3 regions of the Paraconexibacter sp. AEG42_29 genome follow, and region 1 is predicted to be linked to each of the others. Evidence: riboswitches for the same ligand, from Rfam matches in the RefSeq annotation. Region 1 holds a riboswitch; each other region holds the start of a gene.
The links. A riboswitch is a leader RNA that binds a small molecule or an ion and turns the genes downstream of it on or off. The one in region 1 is predicted to bind cyclic di-AMP.
Positions count from the first base shown of each region.

Region 2: linked by a shared signal. The riboswitch ahead of DSM112329_RS12265 (septal ring lytic transglycosylase RlpA family protein) and the one ahead of DSM112329_RS20465 (peptidoglycan-binding protein) in region 1 are both predicted to bind cyclic di-AMP.
Region 3: linked by a shared signal. The riboswitch ahead of DSM112329_RS17460 (peptidoglycan DD-metalloendopeptidase family protein) and the one ahead of DSM112329_RS20465 (peptidoglycan-binding protein) in region 1 are both predicted to bind cyclic di-AMP.

Region 1 is NZ_CP114014.1:4,220,410-4,227,394, reverse strand. Features, by position in the region: gene DSM112329_RS20485 (CocE/NonD family hydrolase) at 1-716, shown strand, start outside; gene DSM112329_RS20480 (mechanosensitive ion channel family protein) at 813-1,883, shown strand; gene DSM112329_RS20475 (peroxiredoxin) at 1,905-2,369, opposite strand; gene DSM112329_RS20470 (M20/M25/M40 family metallo-hydrolase) at 2,390-3,559, shown strand; cyclic di-AMP (ydaO/yuaA leader) riboswitch at 3,656-3,828, shown strand; gene DSM112329_RS20465 (peptidoglycan-binding protein) at 3,839-4,939, shown strand; gene DSM112329_RS20460 (DUF393 domain-containing protein) at 4,879-5,352, shown strand; gene DSM112329_RS20455 (TIGR00730 family Rossman fold protein) at 5,392-6,129, shown strand; gene DSM112329_RS20450 (phosphatidylserine/phosphatidylglycerophosphate/cardiolipin synthase family protein) at 6,099-6,985, opposite strand, start outside.
Region 2 is NZ_CP114014.1:2,536,043-2,543,027, forward strand. Features, by position in the region: gene DSM112329_RS12245 (NAD+ synthase) at 1-359, opposite strand, end outside; gene DSM112329_RS12250 (sigma-70 family RNA polymerase sigma factor) at 479-1,033, shown strand; gene DSM112329_RS12255 (hypothetical protein) at 1,074-1,733, opposite strand; gene DSM112329_RS12260 (amidohydrolase family protein) at 1,819-2,955, shown strand; cyclic di-AMP (ydaO/yuaA leader) riboswitch at 3,032-3,231, shown strand; gene DSM112329_RS12265 (septal ring lytic transglycosylase RlpA family protein) at 3,243-3,962, shown strand; gene dinB (DNA polymerase IV) at 4,100-5,161, shown strand; gene DSM112329_RS12275 (alpha/beta fold hydrolase) at 5,189-5,962, shown strand; gene trxA (thioredoxin) at 5,988-6,731, opposite strand; gene DSM112329_RS12285 (alpha/beta hydrolase) at 6,752-6,985, shown strand, end outside.
Region 3 is NZ_CP114014.1:3,599,280-3,606,264, reverse strand. Features, by position in the region: partial or broken gene DSM112329_RS17470 (GuaB3 family IMP dehydrogenase-related protein) at 1-235, shown strand, start outside; gene guaA (glutamine-hydrolyzing GMP synthase) at 430-2,013, shown strand; gene DSM112329_RS17460 (peptidoglycan DD-metalloendopeptidase family protein) at 2,805-4,025, opposite strand; cyclic di-AMP (ydaO/yuaA leader) riboswitch at 4,084-4,244, opposite strand; gene rplM (50S ribosomal protein L13) at 4,367-4,801, shown strand; gene rpsI (30S ribosomal protein S9) at 4,801-5,598, shown strand; gene glmM (phosphoglucosamine mutase) at 5,678-6,985, shown strand, end outside.

The sequences.
Region 1 (6,985 bases):
CGTCACCCCTCGCGCTCAGCGTCCCGCTGCCGCCGCCGACGGAGGAGCTCGACGTGGTCGGCCCGCCGCAGCTGACGCTGGCCTACCAGGGGGCAGCGCGTGGCGGCCCATCGGTCCCCGTCTTCGCCCAGCTCGTGGACCTCGACTCGGGCACGGTGGTCGGCGGCCAGGTGACCCCGCTGCCCGTCGTGCTCGACGGTGCGCCGCGCACCATCAGCCGCGACCTGGAGACGGTGGCGCTGCACGTGCGGCCGGGGGCGCGCTACGCGCTGCAGCTGATGCCCGCCAGCTCGCTGTTCCGCGCGCAGACGGCCAGCGGCACGTTCACCGTCACGCGCGCCGACGTCACGCTGCCGGTCGTCCAGCCGGGCCTTCAGGCCCCGCCGCCGCCCGCGGCGTCGGTCCGGGCCGCCGAGGGTCGCGTGACGGTCACGGTCCCTGGTGTGGTGCGGGCTGCGCGCGGGAAGCGGGCGTTGCAAGTCCGGCTGCGCGCCGACGGCGTGGCGCTGCGGGCGGCCGACGTCCGCGTCATCGATCCGTTCGGTCGTCGCGTGGGCACGCTCGTCATCCGCAGCCGGGTCCGCGCCGGGGCCGCGCGCCTGGTCCGCGTGCGGCTGGCAGGGAAGCTGCGACGGGTCCGCTACCGGGTCGCTGTCCGGTACACGACGACCGCGGGGCGCCATGGAACCGCTTCGCGGAGCATCACCCTGCCCTGACCGGACGATCCGCCGCCCAGGTGGGTTACACGTCTCATGCTGACGTGATCCGGGGTTTTCGACCTGGCGCGATCGGCAACGACCTACGGAATGGGTTTGTCCGCTGTCCTGTCCCCGTCCGTGTCGCTGGCCGACGTCTCCGTCCGCCGGATGGACTCCGTCTGCGGTGACGATCCCCGTTTCTGGTGCCGGACGCTGCTGAACGCGACCGACAACCGGACGCTGGCCACGCTCGGCGACACGATCATCGGGACGCCCCTGCGCATCCTCGGGATCCTGCTCATCGCGTTCATCGCGAACCGCCTCGCCCGCCGAGGGGTCCGGACGCTGCTCGCGCGCCTGCAGCCCGGTGCGCTGCAGCTCCCTGGCCGGATCCACCGCCGTCGCCGCGGCGTCGACGAGGACGGCGCCCCCGCCGCGCGCAGTCGCCCGATGGCGAGCGTCCTGGCCTCGACCGGGGAGAACAACCTCCGCAGCGAGCAGCGGATGGACGCGCTCTCCGGTGTCCTGCGCTCGATCGTGTCGTTCGTCATCGGCCTGATCGCCGGCTTCATGGTCCTCGGTGCCGTCGGCATCGACCTCCGGCCGCTCCTGGCCGGCGCCGGCATCATCGGCCTCGCCGTCGGCTTCGGCGCGCAGTCGCTCGTCAAGGACTTCCTGAGCGGGATCTTCATCCTGGTCGAGGACCAGTTCGGCGTCGGCGACATCATCGAGATCGACGTCGACGCGGCCGGCACGGTCGAGCAGGTGTCGCTGCGGACCACGCGTCTGCGGGCCGTCGACGGCACCGTCTGGCACGTCCCGAACGGCCAGATCGCGAAGGTCGGCAACAAGAGCCAACTGTGGTCGCGGTCGCTGCTGGACGTCGAGGTCTCCTACGACACCGACATCGAGCACGCCAAGGAGGTCATCCAGGCCGCCGCGGACCAGGTCTGGAAGGAGAAGGACTCCGTGCTCGAGCAGCCCGACCTGTGGGGCGTGGAGGCGCTGGGGGCCAGTGGCGTGACGCTGCGCCTCGTCGTCAAGACCACGCCGGCCGAGCAGTGGCGCATCAGCCGGCTCCTGCGCGAGCGCATCAAGGCGGCGTTCGACAAGGCCGGGATCGAGATCCCGTTCCCTCAGCAGACAGTCTGGCACCGGCCGGCGGAGGACCCCGCCGCACCGTAGGCCGATCCCGCGTGCCCGCGCTCAGGCGGCGGCGGGCAGGGCGTCCAGCGCCTTCTTCAGGTCGTCCACGTCGTCGTAGGTCAGCGACAGCGGATTGCCGTGCTTGTGCGCGACCTTGCCCTGCTCGTCGATGATGAACACGGTCCGCTTGGCCATCTTCAGGCGCTTGGCGAAGATGCCGAACTGCGCCGCGACAGCGCCGTCCTCGTCGGCCAGCAGCTCCGTCTTCAGGCCGTGCTTGGCGACGAACGCCTCCTTCGACGCCACCGTCCCCGTCGAGATGCCCACGACCTTCGCGTTCAGCGAGGACATGTCGGCCTCGTGGTCGCGGTAGGAGCAGAACTGCTTGGTGCAGACCGTCGTGTCGTCGCCCGGGTAGAAGAGGAGGACGATGCGCTCACCCCGGTGCTCGGAGAGCCTGAAGGTGCCGCTGGTCCCCTCCAAGGAGAAGTCCGGAGCCTGGTCGCCGACGTTCACTGAACCCATGCCCCTACTTTACGAAGAACATGGATGACTGGCTCAACCTGCACGCCGCCCGGATCGCCGCCTCCGCCCGACAGGACCTCGCGGCGCTCGTCGCCGTCTCCTCGCCGTCGGGGGACAGCGCTGCCGCCGACCGTGTGATCGACCTTGTCGTCGACCGCCTGCCGGACGGCGCCGTGATCGAACGGCCCGCCTGCTCCACGCCCCACCACGCCCGCGACCTGATCGCGCGGATCTCCGGGACCGGCCGCGCGCGTATCGTCCTCGTGGGCCACGTCGACACGGTGATCGCCCACGACGAGCACGCGCCGCTCGCCGCGGACCCCGGCGACCCCGACCGCCTCGTCGGGTCCGGCAGCGTCGACATGAAGGGCGGTGACGTCCTCGCGCTCGGCGTCCTCCACGCGCTGGCCGCCCGCCCGGACGACATCGCCGAGGCCACGCTGCTGCTGGTGACCGACGAGGAGTGGCGGCTCGGCGAGTTCGCCCACGGGCCGCGCTTCGCGGGCTACGACGCCTGCCTGTGCTTCGAGGCGGGGGAGCTGGACGCCGCCGGCGACGACGGGGTCGTCGTGCGCCGCAAGGCCGCGGGGACGATCCGCGTGACCGCTGCGGGTCGGTCCGCCCACTCGGGCACGAGCCCGGACGACGGGCGCAACGCGCTGCTGGCGCTCGCCGCGACGGCCCAGGCGATCGCCGCGTGCCACGACCCCCACGGCCCCGACCGGGTGACCGCCGTCCCGACGGTGATGCACTGCGGCGGGGCGTTCAACGTGGTCCCGGCGGCCGGGGAGCTGATCTGCGACGTCCGGGCCGACCGGCTGAGCGCGTTCGCGGCGGTGCTGGCCGCGGTCCCGGCCGAGGTCGGCGGCGCCACCCTCACTGCGCAGAACCTGCGTCACTGGCCCGGGATGGACCACCGGGAGTCGATGGCGCCGATCCTCGCGGACGCCGGGGCCCGGCTGGGATCGCCGATCACCGCGGGCAGCCGCGGCGGTGCGAGCGACGCCAGCCACTTCGCCGCCGTCGTGCCGCTCTGCGTCGACGGCCTGGGGCCGCTCGGCGGCCTCGCGCACGCGCCCGGGGAGTACGTCCTGGCGTCGTCGCTGGAGCGTCGCGCGCGGGTCGCGCTGGCCGTCGCGGACGCCGTCATCGCCGCTGTCGACGCCGGCCGGGGAACTCCTGCGGACTAGGCACACCTGCGCGCAAGCCTTGAAACGGGGCTTGCAGGCGACTTCGGGAAACCTCGTGGCATATCCGCGCGGTCTTCTGTAGCCTTCCGCGCGTCGTCATTGCACAAGCCGAGTCGATCGCAGCCCGCCTGCGTGAGATCGGGGGAACCAGTCGGTCGCATGCTCTTCCAGGTGCGGCCATGGGGCGAATCGTCACTTCACCGTGGCGTAGGGCAGCTCTTTCAGCCCGAGTCCGTCAGCTAACCCCGTAGGCACCCGAAAGAGCGAGGTCTCATCCCCGTGCTGCATCGTCGTTATCGCCGTACCCGCGTCACCAAGTCGCAACCCGCCTCACGTCGTCGTCTTACGCACCTGATCTGCGCGCTCGTCCTCGGCTCCTTCGCCGGGCCGGCGCTGCTCCCCGCCGCTCCCGCCCTCGCGGCGAACAAGCTCGGCGACCGCTCGCTGCGGATGGGGGACAAGGGCAAGGACGTCAAGGAGCTCCAGCAGCTGCTCGTCCAGGTCGGCATCAAGACCACCGTCGACGGCACGTTCGGCGCCGGCACCAAGAAGGCCGTCCAGCGCTTCCAGGGCATCGCGATGCTCGACAAGAGCGGCACCGTCGGCCCCAAGACGATCGACGCCCTGCGTCGCTCCGCGGCCGGTGGCAGCAAGGCGCAGTACGACGGCGGCGGTTTCAGCACGACGTCGGGCAGCACGAAGAGCCTCGGCGACCGCATCCCGGTCCGCCCCGGCATGAGCGGCCACGACATCAAGGTGCTGCAGGACTTCCTCAACCGCGCGGGCTTCAAGGTCTCGGTGGACGGCGAGTTCGGCAAGGGCACCACGACGGCCGTCAAGAAGTTCGAGAAGGCCAACAAGCTTCCGCAGGACGGCGTGGTCGACGCCCCGGACATCGAGGTCCTCCGCGGCCAGGCGTCCGCCGGTTCGGACGCGACCGCAGCGGCCCAGCCGCTGAAGCTCGGTCCCGGTGACCGCGCGACCGTCGGCCCCGACGGCCTGGCCATCGCCCCGGCGTCCGCCCCGGATGCCGTGAAGCAGATCATCGCCGCGGGCAACAAGATCGCGAAGACGCCGTACATCTACGGCGGCGGGCACGGCAAGTGGGAGGACAAGGGCTACGACTGCTCCGGCAGCGTCAGCTACGCCCTCCACGGCGCCGACCTGCTCGACGCCCCGCTCGTGTCCGGCGACTTCCCGTCCTGGGGCGAGAAGGGCCCGGGCCAGTGGGTCACGATCTACGGCAACGCCGGCCACGTCTACATGGTCGTCGCCGGCCTGCGCTTCGACACCTCGGGTGCGAAGGAAGACGGCAGCCGCTGGCACAAGAGCAGTCGGCCCACCAAGGGCTACGGCGTCTCGCATCCGGTGGGTCTCTGACGCATCAGCTTCTGTACGACGCGGACTGCGGCTTCTGCCGCTGGACCGTCGTGCAGATCCTCGCGTGGGACAACAGGGGGCGGCGCGGCCTTGAGCCCGTCGCCATCCAGTCGCCTCGCGGTCAGGAGCTCCTGGCCCCGATCGCTCCGGCCGATCGTCTGAAGACCGCGCACGTCGTCGCGCCGGACGGGTCGATCCGCTCCGGTGGGGACGCCGTCAGCGTCGTCAGCGGGGTCCTGCCCGGGGCCGCGCCGTTCGGCCTGATCGCGAAGCTGCTCCCGTGGCTCGTCCGCGGCGGGTACGGCCTCGTGGCGCGCAACCGCATCACGATCAGCAAGGCCGTCCCGAAGGCGCGGAAGGCCCGCGCCGATGCCGAGCTCGCGCGCCGTTCGGCGCCGGGCACCACCGCCTGATCACCTGCCCGCCGGTTCCGGGCGGTAGCCTCGCCTGAGATGACGGAGCGCCCGCACGACCCCATCGCCCACAGGGCCCGCACCCCCGACGAGGAGCTGCTCGCCGCCGAGCTGCCGACCGTCGAGGGGCAGTACACCGACGACCAGCGCGTGGAGCGCATGGCCGCCGAGATCACGATGGGCTTCGACCGCCTGCGCGGCACCACCCGCGCGGTCTCGATCTTCGGCTCGGCCCGGATCCCTGCGGGCGATCCGATCTACGAGCACGCGCGCGAGGTCGCCCGGCGCCTCGGCGAGTCCGGCTTCAGCGTCATCACCGGCGGTGGGCCCGGCATCATGGAGGCCGGCAACCGCGGCGCCCAGGAGGCGGGCGCGCGGTCGATCGGCCTCAACATCGAGCTGCCGTTCGAGCAGGGCGGCAATCCGTACCAGGACGACGCGCTGCTGTTCCACTACTTCTTCACGCGGAAGATCATGTTCGTCCGGTACGCGGGTGCGTTCGTCGTTTTCCCGGGCGGTTTCGGGACGCTCGACGAGCTGTTCGAGTCCCTGACCCTGATCCAGACCGGCAAGGTCGCCCACTTCCCCGTGATCTTCGTCGACAGCGCCTACTGGAGCGGGCTCTTCGACTGGATCCGCGACCAGCTCCTGACCCGTGGGCTGATCGCCGCCAAGGACCTCGAGCTGCTCCACGTCACCGACGACGCGGAGGAGGTCGTCGCCATCTGCGAGCGCGCGATGGGGCTTCAGTGGGGGACGAGCACCGGCGAGGGGTAGCGCGCCCGGAGCGCGTCGACGAAGGTCGCCAGCTGCGTCGCGATGGCCGCGTCGCGGATCTCGACCACGTTCTCGGCGTTCAGTTCCCCGGAGCGGCTGAGGTTGAAGGACCCGATGAACGCCGTGTCGTCGGCGACGGTCACCTTGGCGTGCATGTAGTCGTGGACCGACCCGCGCCCGTACGGCGCCGACGGCTTGCCGGTGAAGTGCGCGCCCGCCAGCACGCGCTCGAGCAGCGGCGCCTTCCAGGCGGACGCGGGGTTCTGCCGCCACTGCTGGAACACCTGCAGGATCTGCGTGGCGTCGCAGACGCCGGCGATGTCGACGCGCTCCTCGGCGACGACCTCGGCGAGCGTCCCCAGGATCGGGCCGGCGGTCAGGACGGGTGACGCGATCCGCACCCGCGTGCGCGCACTCCCGATCGCCTTCGCGATCCGGTGGCTCAGCGCCTCGCCGCGGCCGGGGCAGAACCACGCACGCACCGCAGCACCGCCGACGTCGACCGGCGGGACGTCGAACGCCCCTGAGCCCTGCACGCGCTCGCTCGCCCACAGCTCGTCGAAGTTGCGGCCGAACGCCTCGGCGACCTGGCCGGACTGGATGGTCACGATCGCGTTCTCCTGCAGCGTCCAGGAGTCGAGCGTCCAGTTCGTCGACCCCGTCCACACCGCCTCCCGGTCGCGGACGACGTACTTGTGGTGCATGAGGTCGGGCTCCCCCGGGATCGCCTTCAGCGGCAGGCCCAGCTGCTCGAGGATCGCGGGGGCGGTCGACGGGGGCGGCGGGAAGCGCCGCGTCGGGGGCTCGTCGTCGCCGTTGTAGGCGATGCGGACGACGACGCCGCGGTCCTTCGCGG
Region 2 (6,985 bases), 1.7 Mb from region 1:
CGCAGCTCGTCGAAGACGCCGTAGTTCGGGAGCCGGAGCTTGCGGTAGATCGCGCGGACGCCGCCGTCCGCGATCACGGCTGCGCTGTTGTAGACGTCGTCCGCGCGCTCGGGGAAGCCGACGACCGCGACGATGCCGTGGGTCTGCGCGGCGATCGCCTCGAGCTCGGCCCGGGCGGCGGCCAGCAGGTGCTCCTTGAGCAGCAGGTCCTCGGGCGGATAGCCGGTGATCGCCAGCTCGGGGACGAGGATGATTGCCGCCCCGGCGGCGCGGGCATCCGCGATCGCACCCTCGATCAGGGCGCGGTTTCCGGGCAGGTCGCCGACGGTCGTGTTCAGCTGGGCGAGGGCGATCCGCATGGGCGCGGGATTGTCGCAGCATCGACTCATTGAAGACCTTGTTCATCTTGTGTAAGGTTGGGTAACAGCGTGTTGAAGGTTGCTACCGCTTCCCCTCACTTCCATTGGATTCCGCCGCCATGAACCTTGCCGATCACACCACCTTCTCCCGCGCCTACGACGAGCACCACCGTGGCGTCTACGGGGCCGCGTACCGCATCCTGGGCAACCAGGCCCAGGCTCAGGACGTCGTGCAGGACGTCTTCGTCAAGGTCTGGCGCAGCCCGGCCAAGTTCGACGCCCGCCGCGGCGAGCTCGGCAGCTACCTGCGTCTGATGGCCCGCTCGCGCGCCCTCGACCTGTGGCGCGAGGGCCAGGCCGCGGGTCGCGCCGGGGACCGGCTGAAGCTCGTCGTCGCCCACGACGAGGCCCGCGTCGAGGAGCGGCCGTCGGCGATGGTCGAGCGCGAGGGCGACCGCTCGGCCGTGCAGGAGGCGCTGCGGCAGCTGCCCGAGGCCCAGCGCGAGGCCGTCGTCCTGGCCTACTGGGGCGGGCTGACCGCCGACCAGATCGCCAAGCGCGCCGGCGTCCCGCTCGGCACCGCGAAGAGCCGCATCCGCCTCGGGCTCACCAAGCTCCGCGACGACCTGCTGGCCGAGGGCCGCATCGGCGCGCTCGTGGCCGACGCCGCGTAGCGCCCGGCGGCCCCGTCCATGCGGGGCGCCCGTCCGTCTCTCAGTTGCGGGATGCGCGCAGCCGCTTGGCCTCGAGCTCGATCCGCTCGCGCGTCGCCCCGTCGATCGGCAGCTGCAGCCGCAGGTCGCACGCGTGCTCCGCGTTCGCGAGGTCGCCGGCCAGCCAGGCGTCGACCGCGAGCCCGTTGAGCAGCGCGAAGGCCAGCTGATGTCCGCAGCGGCGCACGAGCGGGGTCGGGACGGCGTCACCGGTGAGGATCGGCCGCGCCGGATGCGCGAGGTCGAGCGCGACGGGGCCGGCCGGTCCTGTCGGGCCGCGGAAGACGAGCAGGTGCTCCTTGCCGCTGGCACTGACGCCGAACCGCAGTCCCGCGCGCGCTGCGACCTCGGCGCCGATGACCACGAGCAGGAGCGGGTCGGCACGCAGGTCGGCGACCGCCATGTCGACGCGGAACGCGCGGGTGCCGTGGCCCGTGGGGGCGCGGTCGATGTCGCACAGGGCCGCCCGCAGCGCGGTCGCCTGCGCGAGCGCGTCCTGGCCGCGTGCCGGCATCGCCTGCAGCGCGCGAGCGTCGAGGTCGTCGTCGACGCGGCCCGTGGTCGTCGCCCCGAACTCGGCGGCGAGGGCGAGCAGCACGTCCCCGAGTCCCGGGCAGGCCTGTTCGGAGATCGTGGACAGGAAGCGCGGGCGCGGGCTCATGAATGCCGACCCTACCAGTTGGTATTAGGGATACCTAACGAATGACGCCAGGCCGGCCGACGCAGGCGGCCAATAAGCTGGCCCGATGCCCGTCAACGGACTGCCGCAGGCGCGGTCGATCGCCGCGCTCCTGCGCGAGGACACCGGCGACCTCACCTGGCGCGACGCCCACCTGCACATCGGTCACAACGATCCGGACGGGGTGAAGGGGACGCTCGACGAGATCCTCGAGGGGCTCGACGCCGCCGGGCACGCAAGCGGGCTCGTGTATCCCATGCACGAGCCCGGCGGCTACCCGCCGGCCAACGACATGATCGCCGCGCAGGCAGCCGCATCGGCCGGCCGGCTCGACTGGCTGCTGCGCGTGGACCCGAACGCGGAGGGCGCCCTCGACGAAGCGCGACGCGGGTTCGCGGCCGGCGCCGCCGGCATCAAGCTCCATCCCCGCAGCGACGCGTTCGGGGTCCCGCACCCGGTCGTCGAGGAGCTCGTCGCGCTGGCCGGGGGCCGACGCGCCCCGGTCCTGCTGCACGCCGGGCGCGGGATCCCGAACCTCGGACTGGCCTGCGCCGACCTGGCGCGGCGCTACCCGGAGGCGCGGATCGTGCTCGCGCACGCCGGCATCAGCGACCTCGGGCTGCTGGCGGGCGCGGCGGCCGAGCTCCCGAACCTGCTCTTCGACACCTCGTGGTGGCTCGCGCCCGACCTGCTGGCGCTGGTGACGAGCATCCCGCCGGGTCAGATCCTCTACGCGAGCGACATGCCGTACGGGCCTGGGCTGATGGCTGCGTTCCTGCTGCGGCGGTGCGCGCGGCAGGTGGGCATCGACGGCGCCGCGATGGCGTCGATGGCCGGTGGTCAGCTCGCGCGCGTCATCGCGGGGGCGGACCTCGAGGACCACGGGCCGGCGCGGGGCGAGCACGGCCTCGGGCCACGCCACCCGGCGCTCGAGCGCGTCATCGCCCATGCTGCCGCGGCGGTGCACGTCGCGATCGCCGAGGCCGACCCGACCGAGCCGCTCGCGCTGGCCCGTCTGGGTTGCCAGCACGAGGCCGGCGCGGACCTGGCTCCGCTGCTCGACCTCGTCGACGGCCTGCTGGCGCTGGCGCTGCGCCAGTACGCCGAGGCGCCCGACGAGCGGTTCGCGATCATCCCGGCGGTTGCGTCCGCGATCGCGCTGGCCGCCACGCCCGGCGTCGCGGTGCCGCGCGCCCCGATCTGACGCACGGCGTCGCACCTCATTGCTGTGTGACCAGCAACACACAAGCTGCAGTTGCGTTCGCTACGCTGAGCGAACAACTGTTCGATCGCCGAGTCGTCTCCCATCCATGCGGGGACGAGCGGGGGACCCACTACCGGGGCTGCGCAGAGCAGAACCGGATGGGGCGAATCGCCGGCTCTCTGCCGGTGTAGCGGCACGACCACGACACGCACGGTGCGTGACGGGTGGTGTTGCGAGCCCGACAGCTAACCCCGTAGGCGACATGACACAGAAGGAGGTCGACCTCCATGAGGCCGACGAACATGTCCCGTGCCCGCCTGACGGCCGGCGCGACAGCCGTCTGCGCCACGCTCGCCGTGGTGCCCACCACCGGCGCAGCCGATACCACGCGCGCCGCATCATCCGCGAAGGCCACCGGCGGTGCTGCGAAGCAGCAGACCAAGCGCGAGCGAAAGCGCACGCAGGCCAGCGTCTGGGTCCAGCAGGTCGGGCGCAACGTGACCATCGGGCGGACCACGTCCGTCCGCGGCAAGCTCCAGCCCTCGCTGCGCGGCCGCGTCGTGCGCCTGCAGGTCCGTCGCGGCAACGGCTGGTCGACCGTCGACCGGACGCTCACGCGTCAGGGCGGCCGGTTCAGCTTCGCCTACAAGCCGCAGCGTCCCGGGGTCCTCACGCTGCGCGTGCAGTTCCCCGGCGACCAGTTCGACAAGCGGACCGCGCGGGCGGCCGGCCGGATGAACGTCTTCCGCCGGGCGTACGCCTCGTGGTACGCGCTGTACGGCAACCCGCTCGCCTGTGGCGGCACGCTCGGCTACAACGAGCTCGGTGTCGCGCACAAGACGCTGCCCTGCGGCACCAAGCTGACGCTCCGGTACCGCGGCAAGTCCGTGCGCGTGCGCGTCATCGATCGCGGCCCGTTCGTCGGCGGCCGCGAGTTCGACCTCACGGGCGCCACCAAGCGCGCCCTCGGGTTCGGCGACCTCGGGACGGTCCTCGCGACCAAGTAGGGCCGCGGCTGCGCGCCGCCGCGACCTGCGGCGGTCTGCGCGGCCGGACCCGACATCACCCCGGGACGACCCTTCCGCATGGTGCGAACGTCTGTTCGCACCATGCCGTCCTGGGCGGCACGTAGCCTGTGACGCGCGTGCCCCCGGTCATCGCCCACCTCGACATCGACGCGTTCTACGCGTCGGTGGAGTTGCTCCGGCGCCCTGAGCTGAAGGGCCGGCCGGTCGTCGTGGGCGGATCCGGGCCGCGGGCCGTCGTGACCACCGCGAGCTACGAGGCGCGCCGGTCCGGCGTCGGCTCGGCGATGCCGATGTCCCGCGCGCGCCGCCTGTGCCCGGAGGCGGTGGTCATCCCGCCCGACTTCCCGGCCTACCGCGAGCAGTCGGCCGTCGTGATGGGCCTGGTCCGCGGGGCCGTCGACGAAGTCGAGGTCATGGGCCTCGACGAGGCCTACCTGGACCTCACAGGCCTGCTCTCGCCACGAGCGAGCATGCGCCGGCTGGTCACGCAGATCCGCGCGGCGACCGGGCTCGACGCCTCGGTCGGCATCGGCCCCAACAAGCTCGTCGCGAAGGTCGCCTCCGAAGCCGAGAAGCCCCAGGGGTTCGTCGTCCTGACCCGCGAGCAGGCGTGCGTCCGGTTCGCCGGATCCCCGCCGCGCCTCGTGCCGGGGATCGGCGCCAAGACGGCGGAGCGGCTGGACGAGCTCGGGATCACGACGCTCGCCGCGCTTGCTAAGGCCGATCCGGACGTGCTCACCGGCGCCTTCGGCCCGCGGCAGGGTCCGTGGCTCGCCGCGCGTGCCCGCTTCGAGGGCTCGACGCACGTGGAGGCCGTCCGGGAGGCGGTGTCGGAGTCCCGCGAGACCACCTTCGACGTCGACATCACGGTGCGCGACGAGCTCGAGGCGCAACTGCACCGGCTCGCGGACCAGCTGTGCAAAGGGCTGCAGAAGCACGAGCGGGCGGGGCGGACGATCGCCATCAAGGTCCGCCTCGACGACTGGACGACCGTCACGCGCGCCCGCACCATCGCGCACGCGACGAACGAGGTCGAGCACGTCGGCCAGGTCGCTCTCGAGCTCCTGCGCGAGTACGCCCCGCCGCGGCCGGTGCGGCTGCTCGGGGTCCGGGTGGCCTCGTTCGGCGGGACCGAGGAGCCGGCCCCCGAGCCCGTGCAGCTCGCCCTGCCTGTCTGAGCCTGGGCGTCGGTAGGGTCGCCGCCCATGGACCTGCACTTCACCCGCGGCGGCACCGGCGAGCCCCTGCTCCTCATCCAGGGCATGAGCGGGACGCACAAGTCCTGGGGCGACGAGTTCCTCACGGCGCTCGCGCCCGACTTCGACGTCGTCGCCTACGACCACCGCGGGATCGGGCTCTCGCCGGCGGTCGACGAGGGCTTCTCGATCGTCGACCTCGCCGACGACGCCGCAGCGCTCCTGGACCGGCTCGGCTGGGAGTCCGCGCACGTCCTGGGCATCTCGATGGGCGGCATGGTCGCGCAGGAACTCGCGCTGCGCCACGGCTCCCGCATCCGCAGCCTGACGCTCGGCTGCACGTACTGCGGCGGACCGCAGTCGGTCATGACAGGGCCGGAGACGATGCAGAAGCTCGGCGCCGCAATGACCTCCGGCGACCGCGAGCTGGCATTCCGCGCCGGCTACGAGTGCAACGTGTCAGCGGGCTATCGCGCCGACCCGGCCCACTTCGAGGCGTTCCGGCAGATGGCCCTCGCCGCACCGGCGAAGGTCGCGACGATCATGCTGCAGATGCAGGCGATCGCCGGGCACGACACGAGCGCACGCCTGCCCGGGGTCGACCGGCCGACGCTGGTCCTCCACGGCACCGAGGACCTGATGCTGCCCGCAGCCAACGGCGAGCTCATCGCGTCGCTGATCCCAGGTGCCCGGCTCGAGCTGTGGGACGGCGTCGGTCACATGTTCTGGTGGGAGCAGCCGGAGCGCAGCGCGGCGGCGCTGAAGGCCCACGCCCTGGGCTGAGGGCGGGCCGGCCCTGCCCGCCCCGTTAGTAGAGCGCGGCGGCCAGGCGCTTGCGCGTGTCCCGTGCCAGCGGGTCGTCGACGCCGAGCTCGTCCAGGACGCCGACCACGATCGCGCGCAGCTCGTCGCGCTGGGCCGGGAAGCGCTGCACGCGGTCGATGAGCAGGTCGAGGGCCTCCTCGCGGCGCTCGTCGTCGAGCGCCGTCAGCGCGGCACCGAGGTCGAGCTCGGGATCCGCGGCCAGCCGGATGCGGGCGATGAGCCCGTCCGCCTGGTAGCTGCCGCGGACCTTGCCGAGCACCTCGAGCGCCGCCGTGTCCTCCCCGCGGCCCAGAAGGATGTGGGCCAGCGCCAGCGAGGCGTCGGCCCGGCCCGGCTCGGCTGCGAGCGCGCCGCGAAGGCTCTCCTCGTCCCCGGCGGCGACCAACACCGCCGCCTTCGACGGCACGAGCTTGGCGAAGAAGCGCTTGACCTCGGCGGGCGGCTGCGCCCCGACGAACTCGTCGACGACCTTGCCGTCCACGAACGCCTTGACGGCCGGGATGCCCTGCACGCCGAAGGACTGGGAGATGGCGGGGTTCTCGTCGGTGTTGACCTTGGCCAGCACGACGGAGCCCTCCGCCTCGGCGGCGGACCGCTCGAGGAACGGGGTCAGCTGCTTGCACGGGCCGCACCACGGCGCCCAGAAGTCCACCACGACGGGCATCTCATGCGACCGCTCGATCACGTCGCGCTGGAAGTCGGCTTCGGTCGTGTCGATGACGGTCATCCCACTAGGTTAGGCCTCGCATGCCTGCACCTGCACTTCACGTGTCCGAAGCCGGCGAGGGCCCGGCCGTCATCCTGCTCCACGGCCTGACCGCGTCGCACCGCTACGTCGTCATGGGCTCGCGCTCGCTGGAGCGTGCCGGGCACCGGGTGATCGCGTACGACGCCCGCGGCCACGGCGCCAGCACGCCGGCCGACGAGTACACCTACCCCGCGCTCGCCGACGACCTACGGCAGGTCATGGACGACCACGGC
Region 3 (6,985 bases), 620 kb from region 1:
CGAGGCGCCCGGCCGCGGCTACCACTGGGGCATGGCCACGTTCCACCCGACGCTCCCGCGCGGTGCGCGCGTGCAGACGGTGCAGAACGGCACCATGGAGGAGATCGTCACCGGGCCTGCCCACGAGAACGACGGCACGTTCAACCTCATGGGCGGCCTGCGGACCTCGATGGCGACCTGCGGCTACCAGGACATCGCCGAGTTCAACCGGGCGGAGCTGATGATCGCCCCGTCGCTGCAGACCGAGGGCAAGCTGCTGCAGCAGTCGCAGGGCGTGGGCATGGGCTCACGCGGCGCGGCCGCCGCCCCGCCGCGTGACTCGGACCCGTCCACCCACGGCGCCCCGGTCGAGAAGACGCCGGCACTGGCCGAGACCAGCGCTTGAACCATCCAGACGGCCTCGTCACGGCGTCGACCGCTGCCACCGAACTGGCAGACGAGTCGGCGCCGCTGGACGTCCCCCGCAACACCGACGAGGTCGTCGTCCTCGACTACGGCGGTCAGTACTCGCAGCTGATCGCCCGCCGCGTGCGCGAGTGCGGCGTGTTCAGCGAGCTGCTGCCGAACCACGTCGGGGCCGAGGAGGTCGCGCGGCGGAAGCCGAAGGGGCTGATCCTGTCGGGTGGGCCCTCGTCGGTCTACGCCAAGGGCGCCCCGGCGCTGGACCCGGCCCTGCTGGAGCTCGGGATCCCGGTCCTGGGCATCTGCTACGGGATGCAGCTCGTCGCCCAGGCCCTGGGCGGCGACGTCCAGAGCGCCGAGGTCGGCGAGTTCGGGCGGTCGACGCTGACGGTCAAGGAGTCAGGTCGCCTGCTGGAAGGCCTGCCGCTGGAGCAGGCCTGCTGGATGTCCCATCGCGACACGGTCTACGCGCCGCCGCCCGGGTTCACCGCGCTGGCGTCCTCCACGGTGTCGCCGGTCGCCGCCTTCGAGTCCGTCGAGAAGGCGATCTACGGCATCCAGTTCCATCCCGAGGTTGTCCACACGCCGTTCGGCCAGGACATCCTGAAGAAGTTTCTCGGGGACATCTGCGGCTGCGACATGACGTGGTCCGCCGCGAACATCGTCGACGACCAGATCCGCCTCATCCGCGAGCAGATCGGTGACCGCAAGGTCATCTGCGGACTGTCGGGCGGGGTCGACTCGAGCGTCGCCGCGCTGCTCGTGCACCGCGCGGTCGGCGACCAGCTCACGTGCGTCTTCGTCGACCACGGGATGATGCGCAAGAACGAGGGCGACCAGGTCGTCAAGACGTTCCGCGACACCTTCAAGGTTCCGCTCGTCGCCGTCGACGCCGAGACCCGCTTCCTCGACAAACTCCGCGGGACCAGCGAACCCGAGGCCAAGCGCAAGATCATCGGGACCGAGTTCATCCGCGTCTTCGAGGAGGAGGCGCTGAAACTCGCCTCCGGTGGCGAAGGCGCGAAGTACCTCGTCCAGGGCACGCTCTACTCGGACGTCATCGAGTCCGGCGGCGGGACAGGCGCGGCGACCATCAAGTCGCACCACAACGTCGGCGGGCTGCCGGACGACCTGCAGTTCGAGCTCGTGGAGCCGCTGCGCGCGCTGTTCAAGGACGAGGTCCGCGCGGTCGGCGCGGAGCTCGGCCTGCCCGAGCGCCTCGTCTGGCGCCAGCCGTTCCCCGGCCCGGGTCTGGCCATCCGCGTGGTCGGCGGTGAGGCGACCAAGGAGCGCCTGGACCTGCTCCGCGACGCTGACGCGATCCTCCAGGACGAGATCCGCGGCGCCGGCCTCTATCGCGACCTGTGGCAGTCCTTCTGTGTCCTCCCGGACGTCCGCACGGTCGGCGTCCAGGGCGACGAGCGCACCTACGGCTACGTGGTGGTCATCCGCGCGGTGACGTCGGACGACGCGATGACCGCCGACTGGGCGCGGCTGCCGTACGACCTGCTGGAGCAGATCGCGGCGCGCATGATCGGCGAGCTGCGCGAGGTCAACCGGGTGGTCCTGGACATCACGTCCAAGCCCCCGGGCACGATCGAGTGGGAGTAGCGCTCACCGGCTGGGAACGCGCTCCCTCGCCCTGAAGGGGGCGTTGGGGTCGGTGGCGCCGAGCCTGGTGGGGCGCTGATGGTGCTGACGCCGCGGGGGGTTGGTGGCGGGCGGGACGAGTGGTGGATCGCGCGGGTCCGCGGAGGATTCGGCGGGGCATGTCCCCGAAACCCTCCACGCGTCACACGCCCAGCCGGGCTGTCCAGCTCCCGGACCTCCGCGCGCACTCCGCTCCCGCCCCGCCGGCTGCCACCCAGGACCACCTGCGGAACCGCAGCTCGCACGGCCGCCAGTCCCGATCGTGCCGTCCTCAGATGCCGTTTCGCGTTCTGTGAGGGTGCTCGCTTCGCCCTTTCGAGCGAGGCACCCTTGGCGCGGAGAGGGCCTTGCCTCGTTGGCGCTGACCCCTGGACTCGTGGACGGGACCTGCTGACCCCGAGCCTCGTGGCCGGGAGGTCGGTGGCGCTGACGCCGAGGACCGCCCCGTCGTGGCGGCTTCAGGAACTGCGGGCTGCTGATGGCGGTGGGCGCTGGCAGGCTGCATGGTCTCGGGTGCGGGGCGTGGGACGGGTGGCCGGCCAGGCGAACCGCGGCAGTCCGCGACCTTGCGCCCAGGTGCACGTCATACATGCACCAGCGCGCAAGGTCCCACCGCCCACCCGCGACGCCGACCCCGCCCACCACGGACACCAGTCCCGATCGCGCCGTCGTCAGATGCTGTGTCGCGTTCTACACGCCCATCGCTTCATCGCACGGGCACGACCTCTCCCTGCGCTGGACCACCGGTCCGCTCAGGACTGCTTGTCCCACCGCTTCAGGCTCGGGAGGGGGTCGAAGACCTTGCCGCCCGTGTACCAGCCCGGGGACTTCCACAGCTCGAAGTGCAGGTGGCAGCCGCTCGCGTCGCCGGTGTCCCCGACCTCGCCGATCGGCTGACCCGTGTAGACCGTGTCCCCCTTGACCGCGAGCGCCGGACCCTTCAGGTGCATGTACACGTAGTCCGTCCCGGTGCCCGCGCCGTCGATGACGATGTAGTTCCCGGCGTTGCCGTCGGTCCCGGCGAACTTCACCTTCCCGCCGCGCGCGGCGACCATCGGGGTCCCGCACGCCGCGAAGACGTCGTGGCCCTGGTGGGTGTGGCCGGTGCGGCCGGCGCCGAAGCGGGCGATGCCCTCGCCGTAGCTGTGCGTGCCGCGGATGGGGAAGATGTTCCCCAGGAACGTGAAGGCCGCGGAGGTCGGGACCGCCGCAGCGCCGGCGGCGGCGGTCTGGATGCGGAATCGGTAGCGGCCGTCGGACTGCACGCTCCCCTTTACCACGCCGGTCCAGGCGACCGACTGGACGGTGCCGCCCGGGGCGTCGAGCTCCCAATGGCCGACCACCGCTTTGTCAGAGATGCGCTCGAGGTCGAGGACGACGTGCTGCGGCGGGCCCTCGGGGACGAAGACGCTCACGGTCGCCTGGTGGGCGCCGCGGAAGAAGACCTTGCCGGTGTCCACGCGAGCGGTGGCAGGGCTCGACGCGCGCGCCGCGCTGAGCGCCATGGTCCCCGGGGTGAGGACGGTGATGGTCTTGCCGGTCGTGCGGGACGCCGCGCCCTCGGCGCCGCGGACCTGGACCGGTCCACTGGCTGCGCCGACAGGGAGAACCGCGTCGACGGCGTCCGGCGCGACGCGGACGGCAGGCGCGCTCGTGTCGTCCTTGCCGCCTTTGCCGCCCTTGAAGATCACGGTCCGGGCGCCGTCCATGGCGTCGCCCGTCACCCGCACGACCCCGCCCGGGCGGACGGTGTCCAGCCCGGCGCAAGCTGTCCGGCAGGTGATCAGGAGCGGCTTGGGGCGGGCCTTCACGACCGGGACCTTCGTGGTACCTGCTGCCGCGCTGCCGCTGACCGCCGGGTCGGTCAGCTTGCCGTCCGGGTCGGCCGTGACGCCGCCCCCTGTCTGCGCGGCCGCGGGCCCTGCGAACGCCACGGGCAGCGCGGCGAACGCGAGCAGACCCGTCCGCAACACGCGGAGGCGACGCCCTCGTCCGGGGCGCGGAGGGTCCAGCGGGTCATGCGGCAAGCTCAGCTCCTTGTTTGAACGGCCTACGGGGTGAGCTGACGGGCTCATGCGGTCAAGGTCCGCATTACCAGGCAAAATGCCCGGATTCGCCCCTGGAGCCAGGGCTCCGATGGGTCCCCCGCTCCCCTCGCGGCGGCATGCGAGGGGACTCGGCAGTCATGGATTGCGTCGGCAGGATACCCTGTGCGCAGGAAGGCCTGTCCCGGCTGCGTGTCAGAACGCGCTTGGAGCCACTCCGTCGCTACACTCCACCGCCGCCGCGCGCCGACAGCGCGGCCTCTCTCGCCGTGAAGACCTACGTCGCAAATACAACTGACCGTGAGCGCAACTGGGTGCTCGTCGACGCCAACGGGCAAACGCTCGGCCGGCTCGCGACCCAGATCGCCGACGCGCTGCGCGGCAAGCGCAAGCCCGAGTACACGCCCCACGTCGATACCGGCGACTTCGTCGTCGTCATCAACGCGGAGAAGATCAGCGTGACCGGCAACAAGCGCGCCGAGAAGCGGTACTACCGCCACTCGGGCTACCCGGGCGGCCTGAAGTCCCGCACCCTCGAGGAGATGCTGGAGCGTCGCCCCGAAGAGGTCATCCGCATCGCGGTCAAGGGCATGCTGCCCCGCAACCGCCTCGCCCGTAAGCAGATCACGAAGCTCAAGGTCTACGCCGGCGCGGAGCATCCGCACGCCGCGCAGAGCCCGACCCCGATGGAGATCAAGACCTGATGGCTGACGAGACGCCGAACGACGCGACCCCCGAGGAGACCCCGGAGGCCGTGGCCCCCGAGACTCCGACCGAGGAGGTCGTGGAGGAGACGCCCGCCGCCGAGGAGACCCCCGTCGCGGAGGCCCCCGCCGAGGAGGCCGCACCGGCACCCGCCGCCGACGCCGAGGAGCCCGTCGCCGTCGAGGAGATCGACGACGCGGACGACAGCGACGACGACGAGCCCGTCGCCCCGCGCGCCAAGCCGGCGATCCCCGGCATGGACCTCGAGATCGACATCGTCACGGAGGGTCAGGATCCCCTGGGCCGCGAGACGCTGTACGACGAGGACGGCGAGGAGATCATCCAGGACGACGACGACAGCGACGTCGTCGACGACGCGCCGATCGTCGCCAACGTCGACCTGTCCGCCGACGCGCGCTACCGCGCCACCGGCAAGCGGAAGACCGGCGTCGCCCGCGTCATCCTGAAGCCCGGCACCGGCGCCTACACGATCAACGGCAAGACGCTCGACGTGTTCTTCCCGCGGGTCACCCTGCAGCGGAACATCCGCCAGCCGCTCGAGACCGTCGGCTACGAGGACCGGATGGACGTCATCGCGACGATCCACGGCGGCGGCGTCTCGTCGCAGGCCGGCGCGCTGCGCCACGGCATCTCGAAGGCCCTGCTCGAGGCCGACCCGAACCTGCGTGGCGAGCTCAAGCGCCGCGGCTTCCTGACCCGTGACGCACGCGTCAAGGAGCGCAAGAAGGCGGGCCTCAAGAAGGCTCGTAAGAAGCCGCAGTTCAGCAAGCGCTAGGGGCACTCAGTGCCCTCGGGACTGCCGCGACGCCCGATGTGCGGGCGCTCGCCGGCGGTCCCCGCTTAGGAACACCAGTATGAGCAGCAGGAACCTGTTCGGAACGGACGGCGTCCGCGGCGTCGCGGGTGAGGTGCTCACGGCCGAACTGGCCTTGGCCCTCGGCCGCGCCGTCACCCTGGCCGCTGCGGCCGCCGCCCCGCGCGTCCTCGTCATCCGCGACACGCGCGAGTCCGGCGAGATGCTCGAGGCCGCGCTGGCCGCGGGCGTCACCAGCGTCGGCGGCGAGGTGCTGCTCGGCGGTGTCCTCCCGACGCCGGCCGCACCGCTGCTGCTTGCCCGCTATGGGTTCGATGTCGCCGCGGTCATCTCGGCGAGCCACAACCCGTACCGCGACAACGGCATCAAGTTCTTCGGCGCCGACGGCCTGAAGCTGACGGACGAGACCGAGGCGCGGATCGAGGCGATCCTCGCGGCCGACGCCGCGGGCGACCGCGTGGCTCCGGCCGGCGGGACGGGCCGCATCCGGCCGCTGCACGGCACGCACGAGGACTACCTGCGCGAGCTGCACACCCGCTTCCAGGCGCTCGACCTCACGGGTGTCGACGTCCTGCTCGACTGCGCGCACGGCGCCACCTACCGGGTCGCGCCCGAGATCTTCCGCCGCCTCGGCGCGACGACGCACGTGATCGCCGACGAGCCGGACGGGCGCAACATCAACGACGGCTGCGGGTCGACCCACGTCGAGGCGCTGGGCGCCGCCGTGGTCGCCGGCGGCCATCACCTGGGCTTCGCCTTCGACGGCGACGGGGACCGCGTCCTGGCCGTCGACCGCACCGGTGCCGTCGTCGACGGGGACGAGCTGATCGCGCTCGCCGCCCTGCACCTGCGCGCGCAGGACCGCCTGCGCGGCGGCGGCGTCGCGGTGACGGTGATGACGAACTACGGCTTCCACACCGCGATGGCGGCCGCGGGTATCGCGGTCGAGACGACCGGGGTGGGCGACCGCTACGTCCTCGAGGCGCTGCGCGACCGCGACTGGGCCCTTGGCGGGGAGCAGTCCGGCCACATCATCGACATGGACTTCGTCCCGTCCGGCGACGGCATCGCGAGCGCGCTGCTGACGCTCGAGGCCCTCGCCGGCAGTGATCTGGCGGACCGCCGCGGCATGGACAAGCTGCCGCAGAAGCTCGTCAACGTGAAGGTCGGGGACCGGGACGCGGCGATGACCGATGCGGGCCTGCTGGCCGCCGTCGCCGCCGAGTCGGCAGCGCTGGAAGGCCGCGGCCGCGTGCTGGTGCGCCCGTCGGGCACCGAGCAGCTGGTCCGCGTGATGGTCGAGGCACCGACCGCCGACGAGACGGACGCGGTCTGCGCCCGCCTGGTC